DNA from 4 places in the Sinomonas flava genome. Region 1 is predicted to be linked to each of the others. Evidence: riboswitches for the same ligand, from Rfam matches in the RefSeq annotation. Region 1 holds a riboswitch; each other region holds the start of a gene.
The links. Region 1 has a riboswitch for S-adenosylmethionine ahead of ABD298_RS13070 (MFS transporter). Riboswitches for the same ligand answer to the same signal wherever they lie in the genome.
Positions count from the first base shown of each region.

Region 1 (4,365 bases):
CGGAGGTCAGATTGAACCCGTCGATGCCGCCGTCCTCGGCGAAGCGCTCGAGCTCATCCGCCACGGTCGCCGGGGAACCGACGATCACCGGCCCGCGGCCGCCGATCGAGACGAACTTCGCCACCTCGCGCAAGGTCCAGGTGCGCTCGGGGTCGAGCAGCGTGAACTGCGCGAGGGCGGACTGGTTGGCCTCGCTCCTGATGTACGTCAGGGGCGCGTCCTGGTCGAGGCCGGAGAGGTCCAGGCCGGTCCAGCCGGCGAACAGTGCCAGCGCCGCATCGGTGTCCACGTGCGCCTCGTAGTCGGCGAGCTTCGCCGCGGCAGCCTCGTCGGTCTCGGCCACGATCACCGTGGCGATGTTGAAGGCCTTGACCGACTCCGGGGCCCGCCCGGCGGCGGCCAGCTCGGCGCGGAGCCCGTCCGTGTACTTGCGCGCCTGGGCCGGCGTGGAGGCGGCGAAGAACACGGCCTCGGCGTGCCGCCCCGCGAAGGCGCGCCCGCGGGCCGAGGCCCCGGCCTGGAACAGGAGCGGCGTCCGCTGCGGGGACGGCCCGACGAGGGCCGGCCCGGGCACCCGGTACACGTCGCCGTCGTGCCCGATCCCCCGCACCCCGGCGGGGTCCACGAACACGTTGGCCGCGGCGTCCGCGACCACCGCCCCGTCGTCCACGGAGCCCTCCCAGAGCTTGTAGACCACGTCCATGAACTCCTCGGCGCGGTCGTAGCGCTCGTCGTGCGGGATCTGGGTGTCGAGGCCGAGGTTCCTTGCGGCCGACTCCTGGTACGAGGTCACGATGTTCCACCCGACGCGCCCACCCGTGAGGTGGTCGAGCGTGCCGAACTTGCGGGCGAGCAGGTACGGGTGCTCGTAGGTGACCGAGGCCGTGACCCCGAAGCCGAGCCGCTCCGTGGCGGCCGCGAGGGCCGAGACGATGAGCAGCGGATCCAGCGTCGGATACTGCACGCCGCCCCGCACGGCGGCGTCGGCGGAGCCCCCGTGGACGTCGTACTGGCCGAGGATGTCGGCAAAGAAGATTCCGTGGAACCCGCCGTCCTCGAGTGCCTTCGCGAGGTCGGTCCAGTACCCGAGCTCCGCGAATCGGTGGGCCCCCGAGTCGGGGTGACGCCATAGCCCGGGCGACTGGTGCACGGGCACGAGCATCTCGAACGCGTTGAGGAGCAGCGGCTTGGTCATGAGGCCTCCGTGAGTGCGGTCTGGGCAGCGCGTCCCCGGGCCGGGTCCTTCGCAGCAAGCGCAGCGGCGGTGGTGAGAATCGCGAGGAACACGAACCAGCCGCACACGAGCCACGGCTGGCCGCCGCCGGCCTGCAGGAGCGAGGCAGCGACGAGCGGGGTGATCGCAGCGGAGAGGACGGTGCCGACCTGGTACCCGAAGGAAACGCCCGAGTAGCGCAGCTCGGTGGGGAACTGCTCGGCGAACCACGCGGCCTGAGGGCCGTAGATGGCGTCGTGCAGGATGTTCATCCCCACGAGAAGGACGAGGGGCAGGAACGCGAGGTTCCCATGGTCTAGGAACCAGAAGAACGGCCAGATGAGCACCGCGACGCCGATTGCGGCGCCCACGGCGATCCGCTTGCGGCCGATCCGGTCCGAGAGCCAGCCCCAGAACGGGCCCGAGAAGAGGCCGATCGCCGAGACGATGAGGATGGCGGTGAGCCCCGACGCCGTGTCCTCGCGGCGGTCCTTGAGGTAGCCGAGGATGTAGACGGTCATGAGGGTGTAGATGGCCGGCTGTACCAGGCGCAGGCCGACCGTGACGAGGATCCCGCGCGGGTGCTCGCGGAGCACCCGGACCACCGGCCGCGCGACCACGCGGTCCTGTTCCTGCACGGCGGTGAACTCCTCGGCGTCGGTCACCCCGAGACGGATCCACAGCCCCACCAGCACGAGGGCGCCCGAGAAGAGGAAGGGGATGCGCCAGCCGAAGGCCTGGAACTGGTCGGTGGTGAGGAAGGCTTGGGCGAGCGCGTAGGCACCGGTGGCCAGCAGCATTCCGGCCGCGGAGCCGACCTGCGTGAACGAGCCGAAGAAGCCGCGCTGTCCCGCCGGGGCGTGCTCCACGGAGAGCAGCGCGGAGCCGCCCCACTCCGCGCCGGCGGAGAGGCCCTGGATGAGCCGCAGCAGCACGAGCCCGGCCACGGCGAGGATGCCGATCGCGGCATAGTTCGGCAGGACGCCGATGAGGGTCGAGGCCACGCCCATGGTCAGGAGCGACCACACGAGCAGCGCCTTCCGGCCGATCCGGTCGCCGAGGTGACCCGCGATCACCCCGCCGAGGGGCCGCGCCACGAAGCCCACGGCGTACGTCGCGAACGAGGCGAGGATGCCGACGAGCGGCGAGGCGTCGGGGAAGAACTGCTTGTTGAAGACGAGCGCGGAGGCCGTGCCGTACAGGTAGAAGTCGTACCACTCGATGGTTGTCCCGACGAACGCCGAGGCGAGGATGCGCCGCTTGGCGCGGAGGGTCGCCCCGAGCCCTGCGCGGGTGGGCGCGGTCAGCTGTGTGGCCATGGAGGTCCTTCGTGTCACGGCGTCCAGCTCCGCGGGGCGCCATACTTACGACGCCGGTCTGCCGACGCCGTCGAATCCTCACCTGGAGCACCCCGCTACAGCAGGAGGGTTGCCGTCCGGCCAGCCAGGGCTTGCCACCGGATCTCTTGATTCTTCTTCAGGATTGTTCCGAGACCGGCCGCGGTCCCGCAAAGCGCCTCGTCACAAAGCGCAAACTGCGGGGCCGCGGTGCCGGTCAGGGAGTGTCCGCGCTGGGCGTGCCGGGCGTACTGATGCTCACGGTGACACGCGTGCCCTCGCCCGGTGCCGAGGCGACCGCCATGGTCGCGCCGGCCTCCTCGACGCGCTCCCTCAGCGCGCGCAGCCCGTTGTCGCGAGTCGCAGCGCCAGCGGCCGCATCCGTCGGGTCGAAGCCTGCGCCGTCGTCGCGGACCTCGAGCGTCACCTCGTCCTCGAGGTAGGCCAGGCGCACGACGGCGGTGCTCGCCTGCGCGTGCTGCCAGACGTTCGCGAGGCTCGCCTGAGCGGCCTTGAGGAACGCGTCCTCTGCGTTGTCGGGCAGGGGGCGGGAGGTCCCTTCGAGGTCGAAGCGGCAGGTGAGGCCCGTTCCCCGTGCTGACGATGCGGCGGTGGTCCGCTCGCACAGCGTCCGGAGGGACTCTGCAAGGCGGGGGTCCTGGCGCTGCGCGGCCGGCTGCCGGATCGGGGCCTCCCGCGGCGGCTTGGGTTCGGGTTCTGTAGGCTGGACGACCGCAGGCTGCGCCTCGCTGGGCGCGTTGGGCGCGGGCTCCGCGCCTGAGGCGGGCTGTGGGGCCGGCAGCCGCTCGATAGCCGGCTGCGGAGGGAGCGGGAGCTGAAGCTGGATGAAGAACAATGGGATGGCGACCCAGGCGAACTCCGTGCTGACGGCCACGAGCACGGCCCACAGCGCGCACATCCCCGCGAGCCAGTGCAGCCGGTACTGCGCCGGATCGAAGGGAAGGCCCTTCGCGGGCCGTTTCTGGAGCACGATCCCGGCCGCGTACGCCGCCGCGAGGAGTCCGACGAGGGGAAGCACAATGCCTGGTGCGGCCCCGGCTGCGTCCGGAGCCGGGGCAAGGGCGCGGACGGTCCCGATCAGGAGCAGGAGCGCGAAGGCCACGTGCAGTGCCGTGGGAAGCCACCGGAGGACCCGCTCGGCCGGCGTCGCGGGAGGATCTGGGGAAGGCTGGGGAGTCTGGGCTGCCGTTGCTGGGGGGCTTGAGCGGCTGAACATGGCCCCGAGCCTACCCGCGGCCCCCGCGCGCGCTGGGGACATCGCCCGGAGCTTCCTCAGAGACGGGCGGGGGCCTTCCGGCGCTGTTCCCACCAGCTGCGCAGGCTGTCGAGGGTGACGACGTCTGGCGCGCCGTCGAACGCGCCGCCCTGCGGGTCGTCCTGCCGGCTGCGGCGGATCGGGTCGCCCGCGGGGTCGTAGATGTCCATGACGACCTTGACGCACAGGTACACGAGCGCGCCCATGTGCGCGAGGATCGCGCCGACATAGTAGGGCGAGTCGATGTTGTTCTGGGGCGGTCCCCCGCTGGTCCACTGCCCGAGGTACATCCAGACGGCCGCCCAGTGGACGGCCTCGACGGCCATCCAGATGAGGAAGTCGCGCCACCGGGGCCGCGCCAGCGCCAGCAGCGGGATGAGCCACACGACGAACTGCGGGGAGTACACCTTGTTCGTCAGGATGAACGCCGCCACGACGAGGAACGCGAGCTGCGCGAGCCGCGGACGCCGGGGGGCGTGGAGCGCGATCACGGCGATCACCGCGCACAGGACCACGAGCGAGACGGTGACCATCGCGTT
Region 1 covers NZ_BAAAQW010000006.1:372,775-377,139, reverse strand. The annotation lists gene ABD298_RS13075 (LLM class flavin-dependent oxidoreductase) at 1-1,195, opposite strand, end outside; gene ABD298_RS13070 (MFS transporter) at 1,192-2,532, opposite strand; SAM riboswitch class IV at 2,569-2,684, opposite strand; gene ABD298_RS13065 (sensor histidine kinase) at 2,768-3,787, opposite strand; gene ABD298_RS13060 (glycosyltransferase family 87 protein) at 3,844-4,365, opposite strand, start outside.

Region 2 (4,365 bases), on a different contig from region 1:
CCAGCCGCGGGCCTTCTCGTAGGTGTCCACGACTGCCTGCGCCTGTTCGGGGCGGTCCTTGAGGAACGACTCGGTGGCGTTGAGGAAGCCGTACGTGTTGAAGTCGATGTTGCGGTAGAGCAGCTTCGCGCCGTTCTGCTCGGCGGCGGCCATGATCGGGTCGAGGCCGCTCCAGGCCTCGACCGAGCCGTTCTCCAGCGCCGTGCGGCCGTCAGCGTGCTGGAGGTTCTGGACCGTCACGTCGGACTGCTTGAGCCCGTTGGCCTCGAGGGCCTGCAGCAGGAAGAAGTACGGGTCGGTGCCCTTCGTCGCGGCGATCTGCCTGCCCTTGAGGTCCGCCACCGAGGAGATCTTCGAGTCCTTGCCGACCACGAGCGCTGCCCACTCCGGCTGGGAGTAGAGGCTGATCGCCTTGATGGGCGAGCCGTTCGCGCGGGCCAGGAGGGCGGCCGAGCCGGCGGTGGAGCCCACGTCGACGGCACCGGCGCGGAGGGCTTCGTTGGCCTTGTTCGAGCCAGCGGACTGGACCCAGTTGACGCCGACGCCCGAGGGCTTGAGGGCCTCCTCGAGCCAGCCCTTCTCCTTGATGACGACCGACAGCGGGTTGTACGTGGCCCAGTCGATGTTCAGGGTCCCGGCCGCCTTCGCAGCGGGCGCCGAGCCGCCGGAGCCCTCGCCGGCGCATGCGCTCAGACCGAGGGCGGCGGCGCCGAGGCCGAGGGCAAGGAAGGAGCGACGGGACGAGTGCAGGGCAGGCATGGGAAACCTCTTCTTGCGGGTGCGGGTGCGGGTGGAGTTGCAGGGGAAAGTCAGTGGTGGTGCGTGTCCACGCCGAGCGTGGACAGGAGGGTGCCGCGGAGGCGGGCGAGCTCGGCGTCGGCGCGGTCGCGTGGGCGCTCGCCCGGGACGTCCAGGACGTGCTGGATCGTGGCGCCGGGCACGCCGTCCTCGGAGCCGAGCACCACGACGCGGTCGGCGAGCTGGAGCGCCTCGTCGACGTCGTGGGTCACGAGCAGCACCGTCGTGGGCTCGGCCTCGTGGACGCGCAGGAGGAGGTCCTGCATCTTCAGCCGGGTGAGCGCATCGAGGGCGCCGAACGGCTCGTCCAGGAGCAGCACCCCGGGGCGCCGGGCCAGGGCACGGGCCAGCGAGGCCCGCTGGGCCATGCCGCCGGAGATCTCGCCCGGGCGGTACGCCGCGCAGTGGGTCAGGCCCACGAGGGCCAGGAGGCGGTCGACGGCGGCGCGCCCCTCGCGCTTGTCGGTCCCCTTAGGCAGGCCCAGGGCGACGTTGTCGTGCACGCTCAGCCAGGGCAGGAGCCGGGGCTCCTGGAAGCCAACGGCGCACAGGGGCGAGATGCCGCTGCTCGGCGCCCCGCCCACGAGAAGTTCCCCGGTCGCGGGGGCGTCGAGTCCGGCGGCGATGCGTAGCAGCGTGGACTTTCCCGAGCCGCTCGGGCCCAGCAGGGCCACGATCTCACCCGGGGCCAGCGCGAGGTCGACGTCGCGCAGGACGTGGGTCACGCCGTCGTGCGCGCCCGTCCCGGGGTGCCGGCCTCGGCGGGCGGCGAAGGACTGGGCGACGCCGCGGAACTCCAGCGAGGCGGCGCGGGGCGCGGCGAGGGCGGAACCGCGGTGGGTGGCCTCGGAAGTCGGCTGGGCCAGGGCAGAAGGCATGTGCATCTCCATCGGTTCTGGCGGTAGCACCTGTGGCCCCTGCGGGGGCCATGGTTGCTGCGGCGTCACGGAGCCAGATCTCTCGGCCGCTCGGGATGGTCACTTCACATTTCACGTAAAGAACGCCCGCCGTGCAAAACCAGAGGTCGGGGCGTGCGTAACAAATGACAATGTGTCCGCGTGTTTCCACCGCTCGCGGATACGTTGGACGACCGGTGGATTCCTTCCGTACTGTGAGGGACAGGATCAAGAGTCCCGGCGCGAAGCTCTGGCTGGCCGGGCGGCAACCCTCTCCCGTAGTGGGGTGCCCCAGATGAAGATCCGGCCGCGGTGGCCATCCGCGGCAAGTACGGCGCCTGCGAACCGTGGGCGTCCGGCCGACTAGCTGGAGGAGCCCATGACAGCGACACCCCTCGACCTCGTGACGGGCGCGGACCTGCGCCGCGCCATGGGGCACTGGGCCACGGGCATCGCCGTCATCACCACCTCGGACGGCGGCGCGATCGCAGGCCTCGTGAGCAACTCGTTCACGTCGATCAGCCTCGACCCGCCGCTCGTCTCGTGGGCGGTGGACAAGAAGTCGAGCTCATTCGAGATCTGGAACCGCACCGACAACTACGCCGTGCACATCCTGTCCGAGTCCCATCGGGACCTCGTGGCACGGTTCGCGGCGAAGGGGACGGACAAGTTCGCGGGACTGGCCTGGGAGCCCGGGACGCTGGGTTCGCCGATTGTGGCCGACGACGTCCCGCACCTCGAGTGTCGCCTCTGGCAGCGGGTGGACGCGGGGGACCACGTCATCCTGATCGGCGAGGTGGTCAGCGTCTCGGATCCGGAGGAGTTCGTCCCCCTGACCAACCACGTGTACTGGGCAAAGTAGACCGACGGCGCATCAGCGCCAGGCAGCCGGGGCCCCGGCTCCCCTTGACCGGAGGGGGCCCCGGCCAGCCAACCCGCCGGTACGCTGGATGAGTGACCACCGGTCTCAACGACACGCTCATCGGCCCGCTGCGGCGCCGCCTCCTGACGACCTTCTCCGGCCAGTCCGAGGGGAACCTGGCCTGGGAGGAAGCCCTCGAAGAGGGCGACGACGCCGGGTACTTCGCGCCTGACTCCGCGGTCTGGGCCGTCCACGGGGGCATGACGCCCATCGCCGCCGGCATCCGCGCCCTGCTCACGCAGGCCCTGCACCCGGGCGTGCTCGCCGGTGTCGTGGAGCACTCGAACTACCGCGCCGACCCCCTCGCGCGGCTCGCCGGCACGATCCGCTGGATCTTCACCGTCACCTACGGGGACACCGCGGCCGCCCGCCGTGCGTGCGCGTGGGTGCGTAAGCGGCACGTGCCCGTGGAGGGGGAGTTCGTCACGGGCCACGGCACGCACGAGCACTACTCCGCCAATGACTCCACACTGGCCGAGTGGGTCCACCTCGCCTTCACGGACGCGTTCCTGCGGGCGTACGAATCGCTTGCCGGGCCGGTTCCCGGGGGCGCGGACCGCTACGTGGGGGAGTGGGCCGTGGCCGGGGAGCTCATGGGGGTGGCCGACCCACCGCGCACCGCGTCCGCCCTCGTCGAACGGATGGAGGCGTACGACACCGCCGGGCAGCTTGCCGGCGGACCGCGCCTGGCCGACGTGGTCTCGTTCCTGCGCCGGCCGCCGCTCGACCCGCTGCTGCGCCCGGGCTACGCCGTGCTGTTCAACGCGGTGGTCGCGGGGATGCCGCAGCGGCACCTGGACCTGCTGGGGCTCGTGCGCCCCCGCCTCGGGCCGGTGCCGCTCCCGGTGACGGGCGCCGCGAAGGCGACCCTCGCCGTCGTGGGTCGGGCCCTCGACCCGATGTCGCCGAGTGAGGCGGCCGCGCGCCGTCGTCTGGCCCGCCTCGGCGTCCTCCCCGGTCCATCGACTGCTCCGTAAGTGTCGTTCTGGGGCCTCAAAACGACACTTGCGGAGCAGTCGATGAGGGGGTGTGGATAACTTCTGCCGCCTTGTCCCGATTCTGCTCTCATGAGGGCATGAAGACCCCGCGGCGTCTCCCCCAGCAGCTCTCCGGACGGCCCTTCACGGTGGCCGAGGCCGCCCACGCCGGGGTCAGCAAGGGCAGGCTGCGCCACCGGAGCCTCCGGCCCCTGGGCCGCGGGATCAGGGGACAGGGCACGACGGCGGCGCTCACCTTGGGCGCGCGGGTCCGCCCGTTCGTCGAGGTCAACGAGCAGTGCGCGGCCTCCCACGCGACGGCCGCAGAGCTCCATGGCCTCCCAACCCGGAAGCGGGGGCTGGGTGAGGACGAGGTCTTCCACGTGATCCGGCCCGAGGGGGCAGCGCACCTGAAGCGGCCGCACGTCGTCGTGCACCGGGCGAAGCTCCTGCCCGGCGAGACCATGCTCGTCGGAGGCATCCCGGTCACGAGCCCTGCCCGGACCTGGCTCGACCTGGCTGAACGGATCACGCTGGATGAGTTGGTCGCCGTGGGTGACGCCTGCGTCCGGATCCCGTATCCCGAGCTGGAGGGCCGCGAGGAGCCGCACTGCACGGTGGGAGACCTGCGGGACATCGTCGCCCGGCATCGGGGCAAACGGGGGATCCGCAAGGCGCGGCTGGCCCTCGCGCTGATCCGGGTCGGCTCGGATTCGCCGCAGGAGACGGCGCTGCGGCTCGCCCTGCTGCGCGCGGGCCTTCCGGAGCCGGT
Region 2 covers NZ_BAAAQW010000007.1:98,012-102,376, reverse strand. The annotation lists gene ABD298_RS13780 (aliphatic sulfonate ABC transporter substrate-binding protein) at 1-759, opposite strand, end outside; gene ABD298_RS13775 (ABC transporter ATP-binding protein) at 810-1,676, opposite strand; SAM riboswitch class I at 1,682-1,778, opposite strand; SAM riboswitch class IV at 1,921-2,032, shown strand; gene ABD298_RS13770 (flavin reductase family protein) at 2,074-2,556, shown strand; gene ABD298_RS13765 (oxygenase MpaB family protein) at 2,649-3,593, shown strand; gene ABD298_RS13760 (hypothetical protein) at 3,692-4,365, shown strand, end outside.
Region 2: another riboswitch for S-adenosylmethionine. It lies ahead of ABD298_RS13775 (ABC transporter ATP-binding protein); the one in region 1 lies ahead of ABD298_RS13070 (MFS transporter).

Region 3 (4,365 bases), on a different contig from region 1:
GACGGTCGACGAGCCCAGCCTTCAGGAACGCCCGCACGGTGTCCACGCCGCCGCCGATCCGCACGTCGGCCCCGCCCGCGGCCTCGGTCGCCTTGGCCAGTGCCTCCTCGGGGGTGGCCGAGAGGAAGTGGAACACCGTGCCGTTGTCGAACTCGATGGGCGCGCGGTCGGCGTCGTGCGTCAGGACGAAGACCGGCGCGTGGAACGGCGGCTCGTCGCCCCACCATCCGCGCCAGTCCGGATTGTCCGGGAACGTGTGCAGGCCGAACATCCCAGCGCCCATGATCTCGGCGCCGATGCCCTCGAAGTAGGCCGCCCCGTAGCGGTCGTCGACACCGGTGGTGCCCTCCCCGGAGCGGTCGCCGAGGACCCGCTCGCGGAACGTCCTGGTGCCGGTGTATGCGGCGACGAGGCGCGCCCAGTCCTCGCCCATCGGGTTCTCCGGCGTCTGGTCGGCGGTCGACGCGTAGCCGTCGAGGGAGATGTTGAGGTCGAGGCGAACGGCCATGTGTGGCTCCTTCGGGGGTGGGGGAGTGACGAGGCAGCGCGGCGACGCGGCCCCACCGCAGCCCCGGGGCCTTGTCATCCAGTGCCATTGTGCCGCTCGGGCTCCCGCTGGGCGAGGAGGCGCCCAGTCAGCGGACGATCTTGAAGTTGAACTCCGGCGTCCCAAGAGCGCCCCACAGGCGCAGCCACACGGGAAGGAGCATCTCGGTGCCGCGGGCCGTCGTGATGTCGCCGAGGTCGATGATGTCCTGGTGGCCCATCTCCGCCAGGAGCCCGGACACGGTGGCCTTCGCCGCGGCGTCGTTCCCGGAGACGAACACAGTGCTGGCCTCGCCCAGCTTGGCGGGGTCCGCCATGAGGGACGCGTTGAGCGTGTTGAGGGTCTTCACCACGAGCGCGTCGGGGTGTGCGCGCTGGATCTGCTCGCCGAGCGAGTCGGTGTCCTTCACGAACAGTGTCGGCGGCATGCCGGCGCTGAGGTCCAGCGGGTTCGCGATGTCGACGAGGACCTTGCCCGTGAGGTTCTCCTGGCCTGCCAGTGCGAGGACCTCGAGGGCTGCTCCGCCGCTGGTGGCGTTGATGGCGAGCTCGGCGGCCGAGGCGGCGTCGGTGAACGCGGCGAGCCCCACGGCCGGGTTCGCCGCAGCCCAGGCGGCGAACGCGTCGTCGCCGGTACGGGCGAGGGTCTCGTCCGGGTTGCGGGTGCCAATGGTGACGGCGTGGCCGAGCTCGGCGAGGCGGGCCGCGAGGGCGCGCCCGACCATGCCGGTGCCGAGTACTGCGATCTTCATGGTGCTCCTTCGAGTCGCCATCCGTTCGATGTGACGGATCGTTCCGTCTATTATTTGTGACGGATCGGTCCGTCTGTCAAGCTGGAAGGGCACGGACGGCACGAGGAGGAAGATCGCGGTGACGCGGCGGACGGCTGAAGAGAACAGGCGCAACATCCTGGAGGTGGCCACGCGCCTCTACTACCAGCAGGGGATCCGCGCGGTGGGCATGGACGCTGTCGTGAAGGAGTGCGGCGTTGGGAACGCCACGGTCTACCGGCAGTTCCCCACCAAGGACGCTCTGGCCACCGCCTATGTCCGAGGCGGTGCCGACGCGTGGTTCGAGCGCATGGAGCAGGCCGCGGCCGAGTATGTGGACCCCCGGCAGAAGCTCAGCGCAGTGTTCGAGGTCCTCGCGGAGGACACCGCTGGGGCGGGGTACCGGGGCTGCCCCATGCTGAACACGAATACCGAGTTCCCCGAGGGCGACCACCCTGCGCACCGTGTCGCCGTCGACCACAAGCAGAGGGTGCGTGACTGGCTCCGCACGCTTGCCGAGCAGGCAGGCGCCGAAGATCCCGGCCTCCTGGCCGAGGAATTGCTGATCGTGCTGAACGGCGCCTACGCCACCGCGGCGGTCCTCGATGGGCGCACGTACGGCAACCGCGCGCTCGGTCTGGCCCGGCGGCTCATCGACGAGGCCTGCCCGCAGCGCTGACGCGTATCCGGCGTGCAGGTCCCTGAGCTGACCGGAACACCGCCAAGCCGTCGTCGTGGATGTATGCCTTCGATACTCAGTCGTTTCGTCATCGAGGGTCATGTGGGCCGGAGGCAATGTGACCTTTTAGGGCGCGCTGTTGCCCACCGCGACGTCACGGGTCGTTGTTACGGAGATGGATAGACGGGACTGGTGGGGTTCCGTAGATTCGGGCCCAGGATCAAGAGTCCCGGCGTGAAGCTCTGGCTGGCCGGGCGGCAACCCTCTCCCGTAGTGGGGTGCCCCAGATGAAGATCCGGCCGCGGTGGCCATCCGCGGCAAGTACGGCGCCCGCGAACCGCGGGCGTCCGGGGGATTGGACCACCATGACTGTCACCATCGGGGAGCAGGCCGTCGGCGGCGCGGACGTGCCCCGCGCCATGGGGCACTGGGCCGCTGGCATCGCCGTCGTCCCCTTCGCCGCGGCGGCCGACGACGTCCCGCACCTCGAGTGTCGCCGCTGGCAGCGGGTGGACGCGGGGCACCGCCTCATCCTGACCGGGCAGGCTGTGGGCCCGTGGTGTCCGGGGAGTTTCCTTCCTCTGACCAACCACGAGTACCGGGCCAAGTAGCGCGCCCAGGTTCTTTCTCTTTTCTCCTTATCGCGCGCGGAGTGCCGCTGCGCCCATGAGGGCTGCCTCCGTGCGCCCAGAAACCCTAGGAAAACCCGATGAAAACACTTGCATCCATTGCCGGAGCCGCGCTGGCAGCCGTCCTCGCCGCGGCCGTTTCGGCCTGCTCAGGCCCTGCCGCCGCCACAGGCGCAGGTCAGGAGACCACCGAGCTGCGGTACCAGGGATCCGCGAACAACGTCACCCTCCCCGAACTCGCACAGGATCTCGGCTTCCTCGGCGACGTCAAGCTCGTCTGGGTGGGCAACACGACCAGCGGGCCCCAGGACATCCAGTCCGCCGCGACCGGCCAGACGGACTTCGGCGGCGCCTTCACCGGCGCCGTGGTCAAGCTCGCCGAAGCCGGCGCCCCCGTGAAGGCGGTCGTGAACTACTACGGCGAGGACGAGAAGACCTTCAACGGCTTCTACGTCAAGGACGACAGCCCGATCCGCACCGCCCGTGACCTCATCGGCAGGAAGGTCGCCGTCAACACTCTCGGGGCGCATTCCGAGGCCGTCCTCGACACTTGGCTCGAGAAGAACGGGCTGACCCCCGAGGAGATCAGGCAGGTTCAGCTGGTGGTCCTCCCACCCAACGACACTGAGGAAGCGGTCCGCCGCGGGCAGGTCGACGTCGGCGTGCTGGGGGGAGTCCTCCAGGACAACGCCGTCGCCGGAGGCGGCCTGCGTTCGCTCTTCAGCGACTACGCCCTGTTCGGGGCCTTCGCCGGAGGACAGTACGTCTTCCGCAGCGATTTCATCGCCAAGAACCCTGACACGGTGCGCGCGTTCACGACCGGCGTCGCCAAAGCCATCGAGTGGGAGCGCACCACTCCGCGGGAGACCGTGATCGAGCGCTTCACCCAGATCATCGAGAAGCGCAACCGCGGCGAGAGCACCAAGAACCTGAAGTACTGGAAGAGCGTGGGCGTACCCCGCGCCGGGATCATCACCGACACGGACTTCACCCGCTGGGACGCCTGGCTGAACAGGGCCGGGATCGTGGGTGGGCCCATCACGCCGTCCAAGTACTACACCAACGAATTCAACGATCTCGCGAAGGGATGACCATGACCCCTAAGATCAGCCTGCGCGGCGTCAGCCAGCACTTCCAGGTCCGCGGCGGAGGGACCCTGACGGCCCTCGACAGCCTCACCCTCGACGTCCAGGACGGCGAATTCCTCACCCTGGTCGGACCGAGCGGCTCCGGCAAGACCACCCTCCTGGATCTGCTTGCCGGCCTCACGAGACCCGCCTCGGGTGAAGTCCTCGTGGACGGCACGCCGATCACCGGCCCCGGGCGGGACCGGGCCGTCGTGTTCCAGCAGTACGCCCTCTTCCCCTGGCGCACTGCCTCCCAGAACGTCTCGATCGGACTCGAAGGGACAGGGCTGGGCAGGGGCGAACGGGCCGAGCGGGCCACCCACTACCTCGGCCTCGTCGGGCTCGCCGGCTTCGAGGACCGCTACCCCCACGAGCTCTCGGGCGGCATGAAGCAGCGCGTGGCGATTGCCCGCAGCCTCGCGTTCGAACCCGACATCCTCCTCATGGACGAGCCCTTCGCCGCGCTCGACGCCCAGACGCGCGAGCAGCTCCAGGGCGAGCTGCTCCGGATCTGGCGAGCCACCGGCAAGACGATCGTGTTCATCACCCACGGCATCGAGGAGGCGGTCTACCTCGGACAGCGGGTCGCCGTCCTCAGCTCCCGCCCGGGCCGC
Region 3 covers NZ_BAAAQW010000014.1:112,256-116,620, reverse strand. The annotation lists gene ABD298_RS18035 (dihydrofolate reductase family protein) at 1-508, opposite strand, end outside; gene ABD298_RS18030 (NADPH-dependent F420 reductase) at 636-1,298, opposite strand; gene ABD298_RS18025 (TetR/AcrR family transcriptional regulator) at 1,417-1,995, shown strand; SAM riboswitch class IV at 2,214-2,325, shown strand; gene ABD298_RS18020 (hypothetical protein) at 2,361-2,606, shown strand; gene ABD298_RS18015 (ABC transporter substrate-binding protein) at 2,705-3,715, shown strand; gene ABD298_RS18010 (ABC transporter ATP-binding protein) at 3,718-4,365, shown strand, end outside.
Region 3: another riboswitch for S-adenosylmethionine. It lies ahead of ABD298_RS18020 (hypothetical protein); the one in region 1 lies ahead of ABD298_RS13070 (MFS transporter).

Region 4 (4,365 bases), on a different contig from region 1:
CGCCGGCATCGATGCGCGAGGGGCTGACGGCTCCTCGGCCCGGCTCGACGCGGAGGCCGTCGCGGAGCTGCGCGCGGAACTCGACGGGCACGTGACGGTGCTGCTCGGCCATTCGGGTGTGGGCAAGTCGACCATGGTCAACGCGCTCACCGGCGCTGACCGGGCCACCGGAGGCGTGAACGCCGTGACCGGGCGCGGGCGGCACACCTCGTCGTCGGCGCTTGCCCTCCGCCTCTCCGAGGCCCCGCCGGGGAGCTGGATCATCGACACCCCGGGGATTCGGTCGTTCGGCCTCGCGCACGTGGACCCGGACCGGATCCTGCGCGCCTTCGCCGACCTCGAGCCCGGCACCGCGGCGTGCGAGCGGGGCTGCCGCCACGACGCCGCGGCTGTCGGCTGCGGGCTCGACGCGTGGGTCGCCGAGGGCAATGCGGGCGACGCCGGTCCGGCCCGCCTCGCGTCGCTGCGCCGTCTGCTCGGCAGCGGCTCGCGCGAGGAGGCGCAGGACGCCAAGGAGCTCGGCGCGTAGCGGGCCCCCTCTTCCAGGCGGAGCCTCCCGCTCCGGCAGGGCGCGAAGCGATAGCGTGGGGTCCATGACGCAAGCGCCCGAGACGTACAACGACGACCTCCGGCTGGCCCACGTGCTGGCGGACTCGGTCGATGCCCAGACCATGGAGCGGTTCAAGGCCCTCGACCTCAAGGTCGAGACGAAGCCCGACCTCACGCCGGTGACGGACGCGGACCGGGCGGCGGAGGAGGCCATCCGCGGCCAGCTTGCCCGCTCCAGGCCTCGGGACGCCGTGGTCGGCGAGGAGTTCGGCACGACGGGGCACGGGGCGCGGCGGTGGATCATCGACCCGATCGACGGCACGAAGAACTTTGTCCGCGGCGTGCCCGTGTGGGCCACCCTCATCGCCCTGGCGGACGGCGACGAGATCGTCATGGGCGTGGTGAGCGCGCCAGCCCTCGGCCGCCGGTGGTGGGCGGTGAAGGGAGCCGGCGCCTATACCGGCCGCTCGCTCGCCTCGGCGACGCGGCTGAAGGTCTCCAATGTGGCGCGGCTCGAGGACGCCTCGCTCTCGTACTCCTCGCTCTCGGGATGGAAGGAGCGCGGGAGCCTCGACGGCTTCATCGGCCTCACCGAGGACGTGTGGAGGACGCGAGCGTACGGGGACTTCTGGTCGTACTGCCTCGTCGCGGAGGGAGCTGTCGACATCGCCACCGAGCCCGAGCTCGCCCTGTACGACATGGCGGCCCTGGTCCCGATCGTGAAGGAGGCGGGCGGGCGCTTCACGTCCCTGGACGGGGAGGACGGCCCGTGGGGCGGGAACGCCCTCGCGACCAACGGGATCCTCCACTCGGAGGTCCTCGGTCGTCTCCACGCCGAGCGCGAGCCGGTCTCGGAGGCGCCCTGACACGCGCTGTCACAATGCGACACGCTCGACGGCCACGGATGCACCCTCCGCACCCCGTGGCCTAGTCTCGTGGACAGGTCACGAGTGCCAGCGCTAAACCCCGGTTTGCTGGCCGGCAACCCTCCCACCGCGGCGGGGTGCCCCGGGTGACGACCAGGCCGGTCCGGAGCGGACCCGGCAAGCGCGGACCCGCCACGGGTCCCTCACGGTCACGAGGAATGCCGATGAGCCCTGTCCCGCCCTCCCTGCTGCCCGCCGTCGACACAGCCGTCGGCACCAGCGCCGCCCCGCCCCACCGGTACGCCGACGCGCTCGAGCCGCTGCTCGCCGTCGTGGGCGCCGACCTGCGGGCGCCGTTGGTGGGCGGGGACGAGGTCCGGTACGCCAATCTCGACTATGCGGCCTCCGCCCCGTCGCTCGCTGCCGTTGCCGACCATCTCACCGACGTACTGCCGTTCTACGCGAGCGTCCACCGGGGTGCGGGGTATGCCTCGCAGATCAGCACGAGCCTGTATGAGAACGCCCGCGGGACCGTCCGCAGGTTCGTCCGGGCCCGGCCCGACGACGCGGTGGTGTTCACGCGCAACACGACGGACTCCCTCAACCTTCTGGCAGGATGCGTCCCGGCCGGGAGCGAGGTCCTGTACCTGGACATCGAGCACCATGCAAACCTCCTGCCCTGGCAGGCGCGCCCGCACCGCAGCGTCGTCGCGGCGCCCAGCCTGGCCGAGACGCTCGAGCGGGTCCGGATCTCGCTGTCCGACGGCGGCGTGGGCCTCCTCGCCGTCACGGGCGCCTCCAATGTCACGGGCGAGGTCCTCCCCATCGCCGAACTAGCCGCGATCGCGCACGAGCACGGTGCCCGGATCGTCGTCGACGCGGCCCAGCTGGCTCCGCACCGCCGGATCGACATGGCTGCCGCAGGAACATCCGGGGAGATCGACTACCTCGCGTTCTCCGGCCACAAGCTCTACGCGCCGTTCGGCAGCGGCGTCCTCGTGGGCCGCGCCGACTGGCTCGACGCCGGCACTCCCCACCTTGCCGGAGGCGGCGCCGTGCGGGAGGTGCGCCTCGACGCGGTCACCTGGGCGGACGGTCCGGCCCGGCACGAGGCCGGCTCCCCCAACGTCCTCGGGGCGGCCACCCTCGCCCGGGCGGCCGAGGTCCTCGGCTCCCTCGACGAGGCCGCGTGGCAGCGGCACGAACAGCAGCTGCGTGCCGCGCTCCTGGAGGGGCTCGCGGAGATCGACGGCGTCACCGTCCACCGGCTGTTCGACGACTCCAAGGAGGCGATCGGCGTCGTGAACTTCTCGGTGGCCGGGCACGACGCCGGGCTGGTGGCCGCCTGCCTCTCGGCAGAGCACGGCGTGGGGCTGCGCGACGGCCGGTTCTGCGCGCACCCGCTCCTGAAGCGCCTCGGCCTGCCGTCGGGCTCGCTGCGCGCGAGCTTCGGGGTCGGGTCCCGGCTGGAGGACGTCGAGCGCCTTGTGGCGGGAGTGCGAGGGCTCGTCGAGGACGGGCTCGGGATCGACTACGCGGTCGACGCCGGCCGGTGGGTGCCCGCCCACGACTCGCGGCCCTTCCCCGCATGGGCCCCCAACACTCCAGGCACCGCGGGCGCAGCCCCCTGTCTCACGGACTCCTGACTTCCACGGCGGCGCCGCTTCGCACGCCGGAATAGAGTGGGCTCGGCAGTCCACGAGGGAGGCAGGGAATGGCACGCGGCGGGCCGAAGCTGGACGACGCACGACGGCGCGAGCTCGCCAGCGCGTTCGAGGCCGGCGGGGCGCACTACGAGAGGGTCCGGCCCGGGTACCCGGCGGAGACGGTCGCGTGGCTCGTCCCCGACGGCGCGGAGACCGCCGTCGACCTCGGGGCCGGCACGGGCAAGTTCACGGGCCTCCTAGCCCGGCATGGGCTCGGGGTCACCGCGGTGGACCCGTCCGCGGACATGCTCGCCGAACTGGGCCGCCGATACGCGGGCGTGCACTGCATCGTCGCGCCTGCCGAGTCGACGGGTCTTCCCGACGGCTGTGCGGACCTCGTCGTCGCCGCCCAGGCCTGGCACTGGTTCGACCCCGAGGCTGCCACGCGGGAGGCCGTGCGGCTCCTGCGCCCCGGGGGACGGGTCGGCCTCATCTGGAACCAGCTCGACACAACGGTGCCGTGGGTCCACCGGCTCTCCCGCATCATGCACGCCGGCGACGTCCACAAGCCCGGCTACCACCCGCCGTCGGGCCCCGAGCTCACCGGCTGGGAGTCTGCTGTCATCCGGTGGGAGGACCCCATCACGCCGGAGGGCATCGTGGACCTCACGAAGTCGCGCAGCTACTACCTCCGTGCCGACGCGCGGCACCGCGCCAAAGTCGAGTCGAACCTCGCGTGGTACCTCCACGAGCACCTCGGGCACGCTCCCGGCGAAGCCCTCGCACTCCCCTACCTGACGCAAGTCTGGCGGGCCGTCCCTTCCGTCTCCTAGGAACGGGCCGGTCGCGGCCACCTTGCCGTCCTCCCCCGGCGGCGCCTACAGTTTAGGCAGACCGAAAAACGGGTCTCCGGTGCGGCGAACAGCCCCGGGAGCGCGCAGCAGAGAGGCTGAAGGGTGAGCAGGACCTTGAAGGCGACCGAGCGGACCCCGGGGTCGCGCTCCCGGTGGATCATGCTCCTGGGAACTCTGGGGCCGGCGTTTGTCGCCTCCGTCGCCTACGTCGACCCTGGGAACGTCGCGGCGAACCTGACTGCAGGGGCGCGCTACAGCTATCTGCTCGTGTGGGTCCTCGTCATCGCGAACGCCATGGCCATGCTCATCCAGTACCAGTCCGCCAAGCTCGGAGTCGTCACCGGGCGCACCATGCCGGAGATCCTGGGCCAGCGACTGGGCCGTACAGCCCGCAGGCTGTACTGGGCGCAGGCGGAAGTCGTGGCGCTCGCCACGGACCTGGCCGAGGTC
Region 4 covers NZ_BAAAQW010000003.1:437,955-442,319, forward strand. The annotation lists gene rsgA (ribosome small subunit-dependent GTPase A) at 1-529, shown strand, start outside; gene hisN (histidinol-phosphatase) at 594-1,415, shown strand; SAM riboswitch class IV at 1,492-1,605, shown strand; gene ABD298_RS04745 (aminotransferase class V-fold PLP-dependent enzyme) at 1,640-3,061, shown strand; gene ABD298_RS04750 (class I SAM-dependent methyltransferase) at 3,130-3,894, shown strand; gene ABD298_RS04755 (Nramp family divalent metal transporter) at 4,018-4,365, shown strand, end outside.
Region 4: another riboswitch for S-adenosylmethionine. It lies ahead of ABD298_RS04745 (aminotransferase class V-fold PLP-dependent enzyme); the one in region 1 lies ahead of ABD298_RS13070 (MFS transporter).